One region of the Candidatus Pelagibacter sp. PS_11 genome, then DNA from elsewhere that is predicted to be linked to it. Evidence: riboswitches for the same ligand, from Rfam matches in the RefSeq annotation. Region 1 holds a riboswitch; the other holds the start of a gene.

The links. Region 1 has a riboswitch for S-adenosylmethionine ahead of AC5SLT_RS01735 (homocysteine S-methyltransferase family protein). Riboswitches for the same ligand answer to the same signal wherever they lie in the genome.
Region 2: it holds a riboswitch for S-adenosylmethionine, as region 1 does, so the genes downstream of both, AC5SLT_RS02955 (O-acetylhomoserine aminocarboxypropyltransferase/cysteine synthase family protein) here and AC5SLT_RS01735 (homocysteine S-methyltransferase family protein) in region 1, are expected to answer to the same signal.

What each region holds. Positions count from the first base shown of each region.
Region 1 covers NZ_CM182075.1:324,727-333,220, reverse strand. The annotation lists gene adh (aldehyde dehydrogenase) at 1-314, opposite strand, end outside; gene AC5SLT_RS01755 (DUF1244 domain-containing protein) at 626-871, shown strand; gene moaB (molybdenum cofactor biosynthesis protein B) at 872-1,372, opposite strand; gene AC5SLT_RS01745 (TSUP family transporter) at 1,391-2,137, shown strand; gene AC5SLT_RS01740 (2OG-Fe(II) oxygenase family protein) at 2,167-2,757, shown strand; SAM riboswitch class V at 2,847-2,910, shown strand; gene AC5SLT_RS01735 (homocysteine S-methyltransferase family protein) at 2,920-3,828, shown strand; gene AC5SLT_RS01730 (DUF3726 domain-containing protein) at 3,830-4,441, opposite strand; gene AC5SLT_RS01725 (hypothetical protein) at 4,447-6,099, opposite strand; gene AC5SLT_RS01720 (membrane dipeptidase) at 6,096-7,067, opposite strand; gene purE (5-(carboxyamino)imidazole ribonucleotide mutase) at 7,182-7,673, shown strand; gene AC5SLT_RS01710 (5-(carboxyamino)imidazole ribonucleotide synthase) at 7,683-8,494, shown strand, end outside.
Region 2 covers NZ_CM182075.1:538,390-546,883, reverse strand. The annotation lists gene AC5SLT_RS02980 (homoserine dehydrogenase) at 1-1,075, opposite strand, end outside; gene AC5SLT_RS02975 (hypothetical protein) at 1,076-1,300, opposite strand; gene argC (N-acetyl-gamma-glutamyl-phosphate reductase) at 1,297-2,319, opposite strand; gene rpsI (30S ribosomal protein S9) at 2,354-2,803, opposite strand; gene rplM (50S ribosomal protein L13) at 2,805-3,266, opposite strand; SAM riboswitch class V at 3,406-3,474, shown strand; gene AC5SLT_RS02955 (O-acetylhomoserine aminocarboxypropyltransferase/cysteine synthase family protein) at 3,479-4,807, shown strand; gene AC5SLT_RS02950 (COX15/CtaA family protein) at 4,800-5,771, opposite strand; gene AC5SLT_RS02945 (chorismate mutase) at 5,853-6,143, shown strand; gene AC5SLT_RS02940 (50S ribosomal protein L33) at 6,146-6,337, opposite strand; gene AC5SLT_RS02935 (MerR family transcriptional regulator) at 6,339-6,716, opposite strand; gene AC5SLT_RS02930 (HU family DNA-binding protein) at 6,706-7,008, opposite strand; gene plsX (phosphate acyltransferase PlsX) at 7,008-8,012, opposite strand; gene rpmF (50S ribosomal protein L32) at 8,027-8,209, opposite strand; gene AC5SLT_RS02915 (ubiquinol-cytochrome C chaperone family protein) at 8,217-8,494, opposite strand, start outside.

The DNA of each region.
Region 1 (8,494 bases):
AGATTTTTTTCTATAACATCAGCTATTTTAAGTAGTATGTTGGATCTTTCAGTTATTGATGTAACTCCCCAAGTAGGAAAGGCAGCGTGTGCAGCATCTAATGCAGCCTCAACATCTTTTGCATCTGATCTTGGAACGGAACATATAACATCATTATTAATTGGACTTACGTTATCAAAATATTTTCCTGATTTTGGTTTAACGAATTTGCCACCTATAAAATTTCCATATTGTTCTTTAAATGGAAATTTAACTTTTAAGTGAGACGTATCTAGTAATGGAGATCGTCCACCTTTTACTGTTTCTGTGCTCATTTTTACCCTCTCTCTTTTATTAATATTCTTATGCTTATTTTTTTTTATTGGCTTAAGTAACTTCTTTTTAGCCACACCTTTTTTCTTTTTAACTTTTTTAATATTTTTAGGTGATTGCTTGACCAAGTTTTTCTTAATTTTTTTTTTGGTCTTACTTTTAGATTTTTTGGCTGTTTTTTTCTTTTTTGTAGCCATCACTTAACTAAACAAAAATTGATCTAAAGATCTATTAATTATATTATTATTTTCTACTTAAGATTGAATATAGCCTACATCTTGTGCTTAATTGAAATGTGTCTAATAATTTAGTTATGGATAATAATATAAAAAAAGAATTACAGTCTGCTACATTTGAAAGATTGCTCAAACATCTAGATGAACGAAAAGATGTTCAAAATATAGATATTATGAACCTTGCTGGCTTTTGCAGAAACTGTTTATCAAAATGGTACCGAGAAGAAGCTGAAAAAAAAAATATTGAAATTTCAGACTTAGATGCACGTGAACATATATATGGTATGCCTTATTCTGAGTGGAAAGAAAAATATCAAAAATAATTATTTTTCTTTAAGTCTTGGAAACAGTTCTACAAAATTACAAGGTTTATGATTTATATCTAACTGATGTTTTAAAATTCCATCCCAGGCATCCGTTACCCCGCCTGAAGAACCTGGTAAAGCAAATACATATTTTCCATTAGCTAGTACTGCACAAGCTCTAGATTGAATGGCCGATGTACCAACTGTTTTTAAACTTATTGTTCTAAACACCTCTCCAAAACCTGGAATATGTTTGTCAGCTATATCGTTTACTGCCTCTGGTGTAATATCTCGACCTGTAAGCCCAGTGCCCCCTGTTGTAATTATAACATCTATTTCAGATTGATTAATCCAATCTTTAAGGATTTTAATGATGTCCTCTTTGTTATCTTTACAAATTTTTCTATCTACTAGTTTATGTTTAGCCTCCTCTATTTTTTTCACTAAGATCGCACCTGACTTATCATTCTCATAAGTTCTAGTATCTGTAACTGTTAAAAGTGCTATATTTACAATCATAAATTTAAAATAATTATTATGATTATATTATCATTTTTATTTCTTCTAACAGCAACTTTATATTCAAGTGTTGGCTTTGGTGGTGGCTCTACCTATCTAGCCTTTCTATTAATTTGGGATATTCCTTACTTGATCTTTCCTGTAATTGCTCTCTTTTGTAATATTATTGTCGTATCAGGAAATTGTATAAATTATATTAAAGCTGGAAATATCAATTTTAAGATCCTTGCCCCATATTTGATTTCATCTGTGCCACTTGCATTCATAGGAGGATCTTTATCAGTAGATAAAGAAATTTTTGAAATTTTACTTTTTTTAGTCTTAGCACTAGCAGGAGTTCTACTCCTCTTGAAATTTCAATCTTTTGATCAAAAAATTGAAGTTTATAAAAAGATACCAAAAATGTTATCGATATTAATTGGTGCATCTATTGGATTTGTGTCTGGTGTAGTTGGAATTGGTGGTGGAATTTTCTTAAGCCCTATATTGTTATTATTTAGAGTAGATAAAGCAAAAAACATTGCAACAGCAGCATCATTATTCATACTGATTAATTCTTTATCAGGACTTGCTGGCCAATTTACAAAGGCATCAACAATAAATGGAATTTTTGATTATTGGCCATTATTTCTGTTTGTTTTAATAGGCGGTCAATTAGGAAATTTCTTGAATATTAAAATTTTCCCTGCAAGAATATTGGCTCTTGTAACATCAGCACTTGTCATATTTGTTGCTATTCGAATGGGACTAAAGTTGTTTGCATAACAGAAGTATTAAATTATTATAGAAAAATTATGAAAACATTCAGAGCATTTGGACCCACCATAGGAAAAACAAAGTTATCCAAAAAAATTATTACTATATTAAATAATCACGTTGATAAATCTCAATTATCTAAAAAAAATGACTATAGCTCTAAACTTGCAAGTCAAATTAAGAATGAAATTAAGATACCTAAAACATTAATTAATAAGAGTTTGTCTAAAGAATTAATAAAAAATATTAAAGTTTACCTTGATAAGTCAGGTGTTAAAAAAATTAAAGAAATTAAGATAATAAATCTATGGGTAGTTAAACAGTTAAAAAATGAATATAATCCAATTCATTATCATGAAGGACAATTGTCAGGGGTTGGCTATCTTAAAATCCCAAAAGATATGAATCAAAATAAACTAGTTAAGAATAAAAAGATTAAAACTAATGGAACAATTGATTTTATTAATGGTCAAAAAAACTTTTTAAGTCAAAGTATCTATAATTTAAACCCTACATTAGGAGATTTATTGATTTTTCCTAATTATTTAATGCACACAGCTTATCCATTTAATGTTGATGGTGAGAGAAGATCCTTCTCATTTAATGCTAAAATATTATTCAAGAAGTGATTTACTAATCAGTCTATTAGATATATAGATAGTTTAACCGATTTGATCCATATTGCAGGTACTAACTGCTAAAAAGGAAATCATTATATAATTGGTAAAGGTAGTTGAGCTGTATTGTGCACCTGGCATAAAGCCAAAGCACTAAAAAAGTTAGGAATAAAAATGAATATTAATTTTTTTAAAACAACACGAATTTTAGATGGTGGTATGGGGCAAGAATTGTTGGCTCGTGGTATGAAGCCAAACGGCACATTGTGGAGTGCAAATGCTGTATTAAAAGAAGAATACCATCAACTCTTACTAGACACACATTTAGATTTTATTAAAGCAGGTGCTGAAGTTATTGTTACAGCAACCTTTACTACTAGACGAATAAGATTACGTGATAATAAAATTGAAGATAAATTTGAATACTTAAACAAAAAAGCTGGTGAGATAGCTCAGAAAGCAAAAGAACAATATCCTAATGTGTTAATTGCAGGTGGTCTTCCACCTCAATATTTAACATACGAAGAAGATACAAGGCCAGATCATGAAATTAAACAAAATTTTTATGATCAAGCAAAATTATTAGATCCTTATATTGATTTTTTTTACCTAGATGTTTTGTCTAGCGTAAAAGAGTTTAGGTTAGCAATTGAAGCAATTAAAAAATTTAATAAGCCATATTTAATAGGCGCTCATATTTCTGAGGGAATAAATCTTCCAAGTGGTGAAAAAATATCAGATATTATTAATCATATTAACCATAACAATTTACTAGGATTAATTTTATCGTGCGTTTCTCCTGAAAACTTTTCTGAAAATTTAGAAGAAGTAAAAAATTTAGGTGTTCCTTTTGGATTTAAACTTAATGCTTTCGTGACAACTAAGCCTAAAGATGGCTATACTAACAATTACAATATGAGCAAAACTGGTAACCCAAATGAATTTTTGGGTCAAAGAAAAGACTTAACACCTGAATTGATGGCAAATTTTGTTAAAAAATTTAAAGATACAGGTGCAACTATTTTAGGTGGATGTTGTGAAACAAGACCTTCTCATATTAAGGAAATGACTAAATTTAAATAAACTAATCGTTATCAGTTAATCCAGCACCAGCACCACTTTCTTTTAAACTGTCATTTTCTTCAACAAAAGTTTCTTCTGAAAGCTTATAAAGCTCATTCCATTCTTTTTCTTCAAACGAGTCTCTGTTTTCTAAAACTTTTAAGTAAATATTTTCAGCAGATACGATGATTTCGTTTTTAGTATAATTAGAATAAATATTGTTATTGAAGTTTAACAAAAACTCCCTGTCATCCATTTTTAAGAATATTCTTTTACCGATTACCTCAGCTGCTCTACTTACAAATGGTAGGAAAAGTAATGGATATGAGATTTTTTTAAACGTTATCTCATTTAAAGTTTCTAGAGTTTTAATCTGATCTAAAAAATTTACCCCTGCGATTATTGGGCAATATTCATTTTTACCAGCCTCATTGTCTTGCTTTATGATGCTGATATTCTCTAACCTTGTTTCTTTTTTTTTCTTAAAAAAACTATTTAAGTTTTTAATTCCAGGTAAGCTAAAAATTTCAAGTAGTCTTATGTTTTTTCCAATTTCTTCTGCAATACCCCAAGAATATCCAGCAGCTCTACTTGATCTTTTAGAAACTGTATCTATTTCGCTTAATGATCTCATGTTGATTAATTATAAACCCAATGTTCATCATAGTTTTTTAATTGCTCTGGTAGGGGTGCACCTTGAAACATACATATTCTTAGCCACTTATCAGAACGTGGATCGAATTTTAATGCTCCAAAGAATGATAACTTTAACCTCAGCATATCAATAGGCATTATTTTTTGGCCAATAGTATTGTCTTGTATTTCAGAATAAGGGAATTTCTCTACTATAAATGCTCTTCTAACAACGTGTCTTAATTCATTATTAGTTGATAAAAATTTAGCAATAGTCCAGCTATTTTTAGTAACTGATAACAATTCATAAAGTTTTTTAATATCCCTTGCGATTGCTAAGGGTTGTTCTAACTCAGCGCCCTCTTCATCAAATCTATTTGCTAGTCTTGGCTCTTCTTTATTTTTTGAGATAAACCAAAAATTTAAATTATTTTCATCTTTAGTAAAATCTATAGTTAGAATATCTGGATATTTTTTTTCTAAAATCAGCTTTAAGTCTTCTACTGTTCTTTCAGTTGGAATATTAAAGTATTTTTCTTCTTCAGAGCTCATTTCTTTAATTAACGGAGACGTTATATCATCATAAGGTTCCATCATCATTGAGACGACATATTCAATACATTCTTCACAATATTCTTTTTCTAAATACAGATACAATTCATTAAAAGCATAATCTTGCTCAAAATTAAAATCATTATCTAGGTAGACAATAAATTCATTAAGATCTTTTAATAAAGATTTAATTTTATTTATTTGATATTCACTTTCTGTATTCCAAGAAGTGATATTCTTTATTGATTTTTTTAAACATTCTAAAAATAAGTTTTTATCTTTCTCTGATATTGTTTTTATCTCTCTTATTTTTTTTAAAGAAATTTCTCTTGCTGAAATCCAATTATTTAAAAGAGTTGGATGATTAACAATAAATGGAGCCATTCCAAGACCCGTAGAATTTCCTATTCCTAAATTTTTACAAATATTTATATCAAGGTTTACGGCTTTTTTTGGATTCTTGCTTTTAGCAACATGATTAACCTGATCAAAAGTAAATTGTCTTACCAGATAAACCAACATCATCTCCAATCTAAATGGACCATATATTTCTTCTCGGTCTTTAATTCTAAATCTATCTGCTAAGCCAAATTTACCTGATCCATAAACTGCTGTGGTTCTATATAAATAACCAACACTAGTTAACAAATCATTATCAGGTTGCTTACCTTCGCTTAAACATTCAACCACATGATTGAAAACTCTAACTGATTTATTAGCTCTTGAAAGAGTTAATTCTTTATAAGAAAGTCTGCCAAATTCTTGTTTGGGTACTTCGTTTTTTAATCTTTCAATATCTTGTTTTTTTGGAACACCATCAAAAAGTGTGAAGGCTGCATCCCATTTGGTAGCTATAACTCTATCTGATCTTTCATCATCATCTAATTCATTTGCAAAACAAATTAATGAATAAACTCTATTTTTTTTCTTAAATGAATAAACTGCAGTGCCATAACCATGTTCGTTTAATTCAAATAAATCTCTTTTATAATTCCAATCCTTAAACTCTTTTAAAAAACTTCTTAAAAATGAAAGTTTAGATTGATGAAAAGACCCAAGTCTTGATAATTTCATTACTACATTGGGGTCTCTTAATGAAATATTCATTGATTCATTTCTTTGTAAAAATTGTACCAGTTGTTTCCAAGAATTCCATCAACTTCATTTTCTGAAAAACCAACTTTTTTAAGTCCTATCTCTAAGTTTTCAAATCCTCTTGCATCTTTAAACCAATCAGGCTGTTTTGGAAAACCAGGTTTGTTTTTAGACCCTTCTCCATAATTTTTGCTTTTAGTCCAAGTACCATTTCTCATCCACTCAACAATAGTATCTGGTTGATTTAAACAAAGATCTGAACCTATTCCAATTTTTTCAACTCCCATAGTCTCAGCTGTCTTAGCTGTCATCTCACAAAAGCTTTCTAAAGAACAATCTGTTCCATCTTTTAAATGATGAGGATATAAAGAGAGACCCAACATTCCTTTGTGTTTGGATAAAATTTTTAGTAATTCGTTTGATTTGTTTCTCTTAGCTGGATGCCAAAATGATGGATTTGCATGAGTTATTGCAATTGGTTTTTCACTTATCTCAATTGCATCAATTGTACTTTTTTCTGCTGAATGAGACATGTCTATTACAAGACCTAATCTATTCATCTCTTTAATAACCTCTTTACCAAAATTAGTAACTCCACTATCAATTGCCTCATAACATCCCGTCGCTAGTAAGGACTGATTATTATAAGTAAGCTGCATAAACCTACATCCTAAATCATAAACTTTTTCAACCAATCCAATGTCATCTTCTATAGGTGAACAATTTTGAAAACCAAAAAAAACTGCAGTTTTATTTTCAGATTTAGCTTTTTCAATATCTTTAAAACTTTTGCCGTGAAAAATTAAGTCGGAATTTTCTGAAAAGTGATTTTCCCAATTTTTTAATACCGTTTTTAGCTCATCAAAATCTTCGTGGTAAACAATAGTTACATGGATTGCATCCAGTCCTGCTTGTTTATTGATCTGAAAAATTTCTCTAGACCAGTTACAATATTGTAAATTATCAATTTTAAAATTCATTGTGATCTTCTTTGTTTTAAAGAATATCAATAAGATAGATAAATTCTATTAATTTTATTGAAATTTTAGGCTTAATTTGAAATAACAATTTACGTTAGAATAAAATTACAACAAATGGCTAAAAATAAATTAAACAAAGTATCAATTGTTATGGGCAGTCAATCTGACTACAAAACCATGATATTTTGTCAAAATATTCTTAAAAAATTAAACATAAAATTTGAAATAAAAATAATATCAGCTCATAGAACTCCTAAAAGAATGTATGAATTTGCAATTAATGCTGAAAAAAATGGTATTGCAGTAATTATTGCTGGAGCTGGTGGATCTGCACATTTACCAGGAATGATTTCAGCCCTTACCTCTCTTCCAGTATTAGGTGTTCCAATTGAAAGCAAAAAGTTGAAAGGTCTTGATAGCCTTTTATCTATTGCACAAATGCCAAAAGGAATACCCGTTGGAACATTAGCAATCGGAGAAGATGGTGCAATTAATGCTGCCTTATTAGCCGCATCTATTATTGCTCTTAGTGATTTAAGTGTTAAGAGAAAATTAAATCAGTTTCGTTTAAATCAAAGCAAATCTGTTAAAAAAAAACCAAAATAGTTTTAAAATATGTCTAAACCAATTCTTGGAATTATAGGTGGAGGTCAGTTAGGTAGTATGCTTGCTATTGCTGCAAATAAACTTGAAATTAAAACAGTTATTTTTTGTGATGATATTGATGCTCCTGCGCAAAATTTTTCTAATGATTTTGTACACGGTGAATATAATGATAAAAATAAGATTAATGAGTTTTTGAGTAAAGTTGATGTTGTAACTTACGAATTTGAAAATATTCCCTACGAAACATTAAATGAAATTAATAAAATAAAACCTGTTTTACCAAAACCTTCCGTAAATAGAATAATTCAGCATAGATTAGCAGAAAAAGATTTTATCAATAATCTAAATATAAGAACTACAAGATATGTATCTATTAAAAAAAAATCTGAAATGGATTCTGTTAAAGATTTATTACCTGGTATACTTAAAACTACAACACTAGGATATGATGGTAAAGGACAACACCCTATTAACAGTTTAGAAAATTTAGACTCAATTGATGTTGATTATTCAAAAGGTTATATTTTAGAAAAATTAGTAAAATTAAAAAAAGAAATTTCAATAATCATTACAAGGTTTGCTATTCAAAAATATGAAATTTATGAACCCATTGAAAATGAACATGAAGATCAAATCTTAAGAAATTCTAAAATTCCAGCAGAGATTAGTGATAAAATATTAGAACAATCAAAACTATGGGCTACAACAATTGCAGAAGAATTAAAATATGTTGGAACTTTAAGTGTTGAATTTTTCATTGATAGGAATGACAATCTTTATGTAAATGAAATTGCACCAAGAGTTCATAACTCAGGGCATCT
Region 2 (8,494 bases), 210 kb from region 1:
CTTTAACTTCAAATCTCAAATATAGTGAATTCACATAATTATCAACGTTGTAACACTTAATTAATTTACGTTTATTGCCAGGAATGCCAAATGGCTTTTTAATATTACCTCTTAAAATTGAAAGTAAATCTGATAATAAAGATGAAGAAGTAGGTCCAGGGCCAGCTCCCTCCCCTTGCAATATACTTTCACCAACAGGTTTTCCTTCGAGAATAACAGCATTCATAACACCACCAACGTTACCAATATAAGAACTTTTACTAACTAAGCATGGGTGTACAGTTTCAAAAAGTTGACCATTAATTAGTTCTGAAATGCCAAGGAGTTTGATTCGTAAATTTAATTGATTGGAAATTTCTATGTCTTTTAATTCAATTTTTTCAATACCTTCCATTAAGCATTTATATTTAGAAATTTTAGTATTAAAGGCTAGAGCAGATAAAATTCTTACTTTAGCAAATGCATCAAAACCATTTAAATCTAATTTGGGGTTACCTGGTTCAGCATATCCCAATTTTTGAGCTTTTTTTAATACGTTAGAAAAACTATCATTAGAATTTTCCATTTCTGAAAGAATATAGTTAGAAGTACCATTTAAAATTCCATAAACTTTAGAAATTTTGTTAGTTGCAAGACCTTCTTTAATGGTTCTTAGTATTGGAATACCACCAGCAACAGAAGCTTCAAATTCTAAATTAACATTATTATCCTCTGCTAATTTTCCTAAATAATCACCATGTTTAGAGATAAGTGCTTTATTAGGAGTGATTACATGTATTCTATTTTTTAAAGCAGTTTCCACAACTTTTTTTGAAATCCCATCTGACAAACCTATAGCTTCAAATAAAATATCTACTTTGGTCTTATTAAAAATTTCTAATGGGTTTTTAAAAAATATTTTCTTATTAACTTTAAATCTTCTTTTTTTAGAAATGCTTCTTGCTGAAACAGCTACTACGTTAATCTTTTTTCCTGTCTTAAGTTCAATATCTTTTTTTTTAGTATTAAGTTCATTTAACAAATAAATACCAACTTGTCCTAGACCAACTACAGCAATGTTGATTATATTTTTCATCTATTGGTTAATATCTGGGTATTCTGCATTTTTTGAATAATCTTTAAGAAAGAGGTTAAATTCATCAAAAGTCATAGATTTGTAATCACCAGTTTTTTTTAATATCTGAGAAAGTTTTTTGTCATCATTAGACTTTTTAATAGGATCTTCATTCCAATAAGTAGACTCTTTGTTTAATGAGCACGAAGTTAAAAATATAATTAGGGATAAAAATAAGTATTTCAAATTAATCCTTTTGTTTCATTAAAACCATATTTGATATTCATATTTTGTATTGCTTGACCTGCCCCACCTTTAATCAAATTATCAATAACAGATAAAATAATAACTCTATTTTTATACTTAGTTTTACAAATTACTATAGAGCAATTATTTGTGTTAATTACGTCATTTGTACTTAACAATGAATTTGTTTTTAAAATTTTAACGAATCTGTTTTTTGAATATTGACTCTTTAAAGTGTTTTCTAAATGTTTAATACCTACACCTTTGTTAAGGTCTAAGTAAATAGTACTAAGTATCCCTCTAAACATTGGTGTTAAATGGGGTGTGAATGTAAAAGAAAATTTCTTTTTAGTGTAGTTTTCGATTTCTTGTTGAATTTCAGAGTTATGTCTATGGAAACCCACACCATAAGCGCTTAAGGATTCATAAAGATTTTTATCCTTATATTTTTTATGCACACCTCTTCCAGCACCAGAGTAACCAGATTTTGAATCTATAATAACATTATCTGTTTTTATTAAATTTTTCTTAACTAATGGAATAAGTGGTAAAAGTATTGATGTTGGGTAGCAACCTGGACATCCAATAATATTAAATTTCTTTAATTTGTCACCATTGATTTCTGGTAATGAATAAATTGATTTTTTAATATTTTTGACAGATCTGTGTTTTTGTTTGTACCATTTTAGATAATTTGATGCTTTATTAAGTCTAAAGTCTGCAGCTAAATCAATTAATATATTGTGTTTTAATAAATCATTTGAAATATCTTGTGCTTCACCATTAGGTAGAGCTGTAAAAACAAGGTCTATGTTTTTTAAAAGTTCTTTATTGTATCTAATAATTTTAGGTAATTTTTTTGAACTTAATGATTTTTCATAACTAGAGATATTTTTTCCAACAGACGTATTACCACAAAGATATTTAATGTTAACATTGCTGTGTTTAACTAATAATTTAATTAATTGAACACCAATATAACCTGTTGATCCAGCAACTAAAACATTAAGCTTAGGCATTTTTTTATTATAACAGTTTAGAGTTAAAAAAGAATTATCTTTTCGAGAATTGGAAGCTTCTTCTTGCTTTTCTACGACCAGGTTTTTTTCTTTCAACCGATCTAGAGTCTCTAGTATTAAGCTTTTCTGTCTTAAGTACTGCTCTATTCTCTGAATCAAATAAGATTAATGCTTTAGCAATACCATGGACCATTGCACCAGCTTGACCTGTGTGACCACCACCTGCTACTCTACATCTTACATCATAATCAGTTGCTTGGTTTATAATCTCAAATGGTCTTGTGATTTGCATTTTGTGACTTCCGCTAGTGAAATACTCATCCATAGTTCTGCCATTAACGTAAATTTTGCCAGTACCTTTTTTCACCCAAATTTTTGCAATAGATTTTTTTCTTCTACCAGTTGCGTATTTACTATCTTTAAAATCTAATTTAATTTTAGGTTTTTTTGTAGATACTTTATTTGGTGTAGCTGCTGTTTCCATATTAATTTCTTATTAGATTTTTACTGTTTAATTTACCTAGGTCTAAAAGTTTTGGGTTTTGTGCTGCATGAGGGTGTTCTTCACCAGCATAAATTTTTACTTTAGTTAATTGTTTTCTTCCTAGAACTCCACCAGGTAACATTCTTTTAATAGCTAATTTTAATGTCTCGCCAGGTTTATTTTTTTCTAATAATTTTTCAGGAGTAATTTCTTTAATTCCACCTGGGTGACCAGTATGTCTATAATATTTTTTATCTTTAAATTTTTTTCCTGTGAACTTTGCTTGTTCAACATTTTTAACAACAACAAAATCACCATCATCCATATGAGGTGTAAAAGTTGTTTTATTTTTTCCTCTAACAATCATAGCGATAATAGAAGCTAATCTGCCAACTACAGCATTTTTAGCATCAATCTCAAACCAGTTACTGTTTAAATCACCACTTTTTAGAAATTTTGTCATTGTGCGAGGATTAATACTATTATTAGATATAATGTCAATTTTATATTTCCCTTGCAATATCTTGCTTAAATGATATTTCTATATAGCCGATTTGTTCCTATTGCAGGCTAGTTATTGCTAAAAAGGATTTTTTACCCACATTATCGGTAGGCGCATTTGAACTGTATTGTACGCCTTGCATAAAGCAAAAGTACTAAAAAAGGAGTATTAAGATGAGTACAAAAAGACAAAACCCTGAGACTATAGCTATACATGGTGGTGATTATAGAAGCGATCCAACAACCAAAGCAGTAGCAGTTCCAATTTATAGAACAACATCGTATCAATTTGATAGTACTGAACATGCTGCGAATTTGTTTGCTCTTAAGGAATTTGGAAATATTTATACAAGAATAATGAATCCAACAAATGATGCTCTTGAAAAAAGAGTTGCTTCATTAGAAGGAGGATTAGCCTGTTTAACAGTAGCATCTGGACAAACCGCATCAACTTTTGCAATTTTAAACGTTGCACAAGCCGGAGATAATATAGTCAGCTCTACGGATTTATATGGAGGTACTATTTCGTTATTCACGCATACATTAAGTAAACTTGGTATTGAGGTTAGATATGCAGACCCTTCTGACCCAAAAAACTTTGAAAAAGCTGTTGATGATAAAACTAGAGCTTTTTATGGTGAGACTTTACCAAATCCTTATTTGAGAGTTTTTCCAATTAAAGAAGTTTCTGATATTGGTAAAAAATACAATATACCATTAATAATGGACAACACAGCTGCCCCTGTAATTTGCAAACCTTTAGAACATGGTGCTGCTGTAGTAGTTTATTCATTAACAAAATATATAGGTGGTCACGGTACAGTTGTAGGTGGAGCTTTAGTTGATGGAGGTAATTTTGATTGGACAGCTGATCCCAAAAGACAACCTTTATTTAACGAACCTGACGCAAGTTACGGTGGAGCTATATGGGGAAAAGTGGTTCCAGAATTAACTGGGGCTAATGTTTCTTTTGCAGTAAGAGCGCGGGTTACATTGCTAAGAGATCTTGGTTCTGCCCTATCACCTGACAATGCATTTGGAATTATTCAAGGGCTTGAAACAGTTGCTCTTAGAATGAAACAACACTGCTCAAATGCATCAAAAGTTGTTGACTATTTAAAGAAAAATAAAGAAGTAACAAGAGTAATCTATCCAACAGAACATGAGGGTAAAATTGCTGATCGTGCTAAAAAATACCTAAATGAAGGAAATGGTGGTTTAGTTGGTATAGAGCTCAAAGGTGGTATTGAAGCAGGTAAGAGATTTATCGAGTCTTTAAAAATGTTTTATCATGTTGCAAATATTGGAGATGCAAGAAGTTTAGCAATTCATCCTGCAACAACAACTCATAGTCAGTTAACAGAAAAAGAATTGTTAGCCTCAGGTGTAACTCCTGGATACGTAAGATTATGTATTGGTATTGAGCATATAGATGACATTATTGAGGATTTAGACCAAGCTTTAAATAAATCTTCTAAAGGGAATTTGAAAGCAGTTAGTTAGAGTTTTTATATAATATCAAAAAATAAGAACTCAAAACTAATATTGAACCTAGCTGGTGTAGTGAAGCGTATGTAATCTCTACACCAGAAATCAAAGTTATAATTCCTAAAAAAATTTGAAACAAGATAGCAACATCAAAAAATAATACATATTTAAAATCATATTGTTTTTTAAAATAGATAAAATTTAAAATAATTATAAAAAATAAAAGCAAATATGCAGTTGATCTATGAAAAAATTGAATAATTGATGGGTTGTTAAATAATTGAGTAGTAATTAAATCACCATAACTAACATCATTTGGAAAAAAACCACCATTCATATCAGGCCATGAATTATAGATGAGACCACCATCTAAACCTGATAAAAAAGCACCCAATACAATCTGCAAAACTATCAATTTAAGTATAAATAATAAAAATAAATTTGGAATTTTATTTTCAAATTTTTTAATTTTATGAATATCTAAAATATACCAAAAAATTAAACATAAAATAAATAAAGCCAAAGATAAATGAATGCTAAGTCTAAAGTGACTAACGTCATTATTTTCAATTAATCCGCTAGATACCATATACCAACCAATGAACCCCTGAAGACACACAAGAAAAAAAATCCAATAATATTTATTAGAATAATGCAGGGTTTTTTTAAAATAGAGAGTGAAGAAAAGCAAAGGCACTAAAGTAAACAAACCTACAAATCTTGCTAACAATCTATGAGCATACTCCCAATAAAAAATCACTTTAAATTCATCTAAGGACATGCCGTAGTTAATATTTTTATATTCAGGAATTTTTTTGTACTCTGAGAAATAAAAATTCCACTCATTAATATTCATAGGTGGGAGTATTCCAGTAAAGAGCTCCCAGGCTGTGATTGATAAACCAGAGTCTGTTAGTCTAGTAAGACCACCGACAGCTACCATAAGAACAATTAATGAAAATAAAGTTATTAACCACAATTTCAAATATTTTATATAGTTGTCGCTATTTACAAACATAAATTATACTTATAATAATTATCTTAATAACCAATTGAATAAATGTCGCCTACAAATAAAAAAAAACTAAATCAGATTAGAATTAAGCTTGATAAACTTGATAATGATTTACTTAAATTAATCAAAAAAAGATCTTCTCTAGTCAATGAAGTGCTAAAAGTAAAAATCCATAAAAAAGAAATAATTGATCAAAAAAGGATCAATTTTATACTTAAAAAAATTAAAAAAAAATCAATACAAACTAATATTGACCCAAAAATCACTAATAGAATTTGGAAAAATATGATTTGGTCTTTTATTGATTACGAAAAAAGAAATTTTAGAAAAAAATAGTACTATTTACTGTGTGGAGGTAATTTTTTTTCCACAAACATTTCATGTTTTCTTGTAGAAGGGTTATATTTCTTTGCAGACAATTTAACTTTAGCTTTTTCACCACCCGCAGGTTTTTTAACATAATAAAAAAAAGGACTATCAGGTTTAGCCTCTGGTACTAATCTAACTTTAACGTGCGTTTTTTTTGCCATTTTATTTTAAACTTTTTATTTTTTTTATTAAATCGGAAATCTTCTTAAGTTTATTTTTTAAATTATAATCAGCATTTATAGAATTATTTGGTAATTCGTCAAGTTTTAATGATTTATCAGAATTAAGAACTTTTTTAACACCAATAATTGTCATTCCTTGATCTTTGAGTAGATATTTAACTTTTTTTAAAACCTCAATAGTATCATTATTATAATATCTTCTATTACCATTTAAAATTTTTGGCTTAATTTGCTTAAATTCCTTCTCCCAAAATCGAATAGTATGAGTATTCAAGGTTCCTTTTTTTTTGTTTACAAGACCAAGAATTTTAGCAACCTCACCTATTGACTTATAAGCATCACTATTTTTATGAATCATTCTTAGAATTTACCAAATCTTTAAATTCCTTAGAAGCTTTAAATAAAACAACATCTCTATTAGATATAGTTGTTTGTTCTTTTGTTTTGGGATTTCGTCCAATTCTACTTTTTTTTGCCCTTATAGAAAAAGTACCAAATTTAGAGAGCTTTAATTTTTTTTCTATTTTTAAATTGTCTACTATTGTAATTAGAAAATCATCAATTAAATTTTCAGATATATTTTTTGAAAAACCAATTTGCATATAAATTGAATTTATAAGATCTTTTTTTGTTAAGTTAGTTCTTTTCATTAACTCATGTTGTTTCTTATCTTTTCTATTAAATTTCCAGTGACAATTCTAGTACAAACACTTAATGAGTTTGAAAAACCTATATAATCTGTTCCACCATGGCTTTTAATAACAGGAGAATCTAAACCTATGAAAATTGCACCATTATAAAGTCTTGGATCTAATCTTTCTTTAAATTTTTTTAAATTTGAAATATTTAGTAAAGATGAAATTTTACCAATAATATTACCTGTCATGGCTTTCTTTAATTCACTGGTAATAAAATTTGCAGTACCTTCGGCTGTCTTCAAAGCAATATTCCCAGTAAATCCATCTGCAACGATAACATTTACATCGCCATTCATTAACTGATTACCTTCTATATAACCCTTAAACTCAAAGTCAGTGTTATTTCTTTGATTTAATTGTTGGTAAGTTTCTTTGATAGTCTCATTACCTTTAATTTCTTCAGACCCTATATTTAATAAAGCAACTTTAGCGGTATCATCAGGATATAACGATTTAAATAACGAAGATCCCATTATAGAAAAATCAATTAAATTTTTTGGACTACATTCGATATTAGCTCCCAAATCTAGCACTACACTCATATTCTTTTTATTTGGCCATAAAGCAGAAAGAGCTGGTTTATCAATGTTTTCAATCATCTTTAGATTAAGTTTTGAAATAACAAGTAATGCTCCCGTGTTACCAGCAGAAATAACTATGTCAGATTTTTTTTCTTTAACACTTTGTATGGCTAACCACATACTAGTGTTTTTTCCTCTTTTAGCTCCTTCTAAAGGACTATCAGTTCCTTTAACCAAATCTTTGGTGTGAATTATTTCAAATGAAGATGTAGGTAATTGATCATTGATATAATTTTGGATTTTTTCCTTATCACCAAAAATTTGATAAAAAGTATTAGTGTTACTTTTAAAATGATGAATAATTCCATCAATAATTTTTTTTGGTGAGTTATCTCCACCCATTGCATCGACTGCAATTTTTATTATTTTACTCATTTAATTTTGGACTTTTATTCCTTAGGATCTAAAACTTGTCTACCTCTATACATGCCTGTTTTTAGATCTAAGTGATGAGGTAATCTGTATTCTCCAGATTTCTTGTCCTCAACAATGTTGGTAGATTTGAACTTCATATTCTGAGCTCTTCTCATTCCAGTTCTTGACGGTGATTGTTTTCGTTTAGGTACAGCCATAATAAAATTAGTGCTTAACTACACCTTTTATATAAGAATTTAAAGTATTATTTTTTAAATTTAACCTATAATTTTCAAAATAATTAACCAAATACTCAATATTAGATGAATTATCTAAAAAATTTACCAAAATAGAGTTTCTAGATTCTATATCTAATTCATCCCAACTGTGAATTTTGTCGATCATTCCATAGAATAAGTTTAGGTAATCTTTCATTTTTTTATTAATCGATTGGTCACCATAACCAATTTCCCTGATACTTAATTCAACTTGTCTAAAGGTAA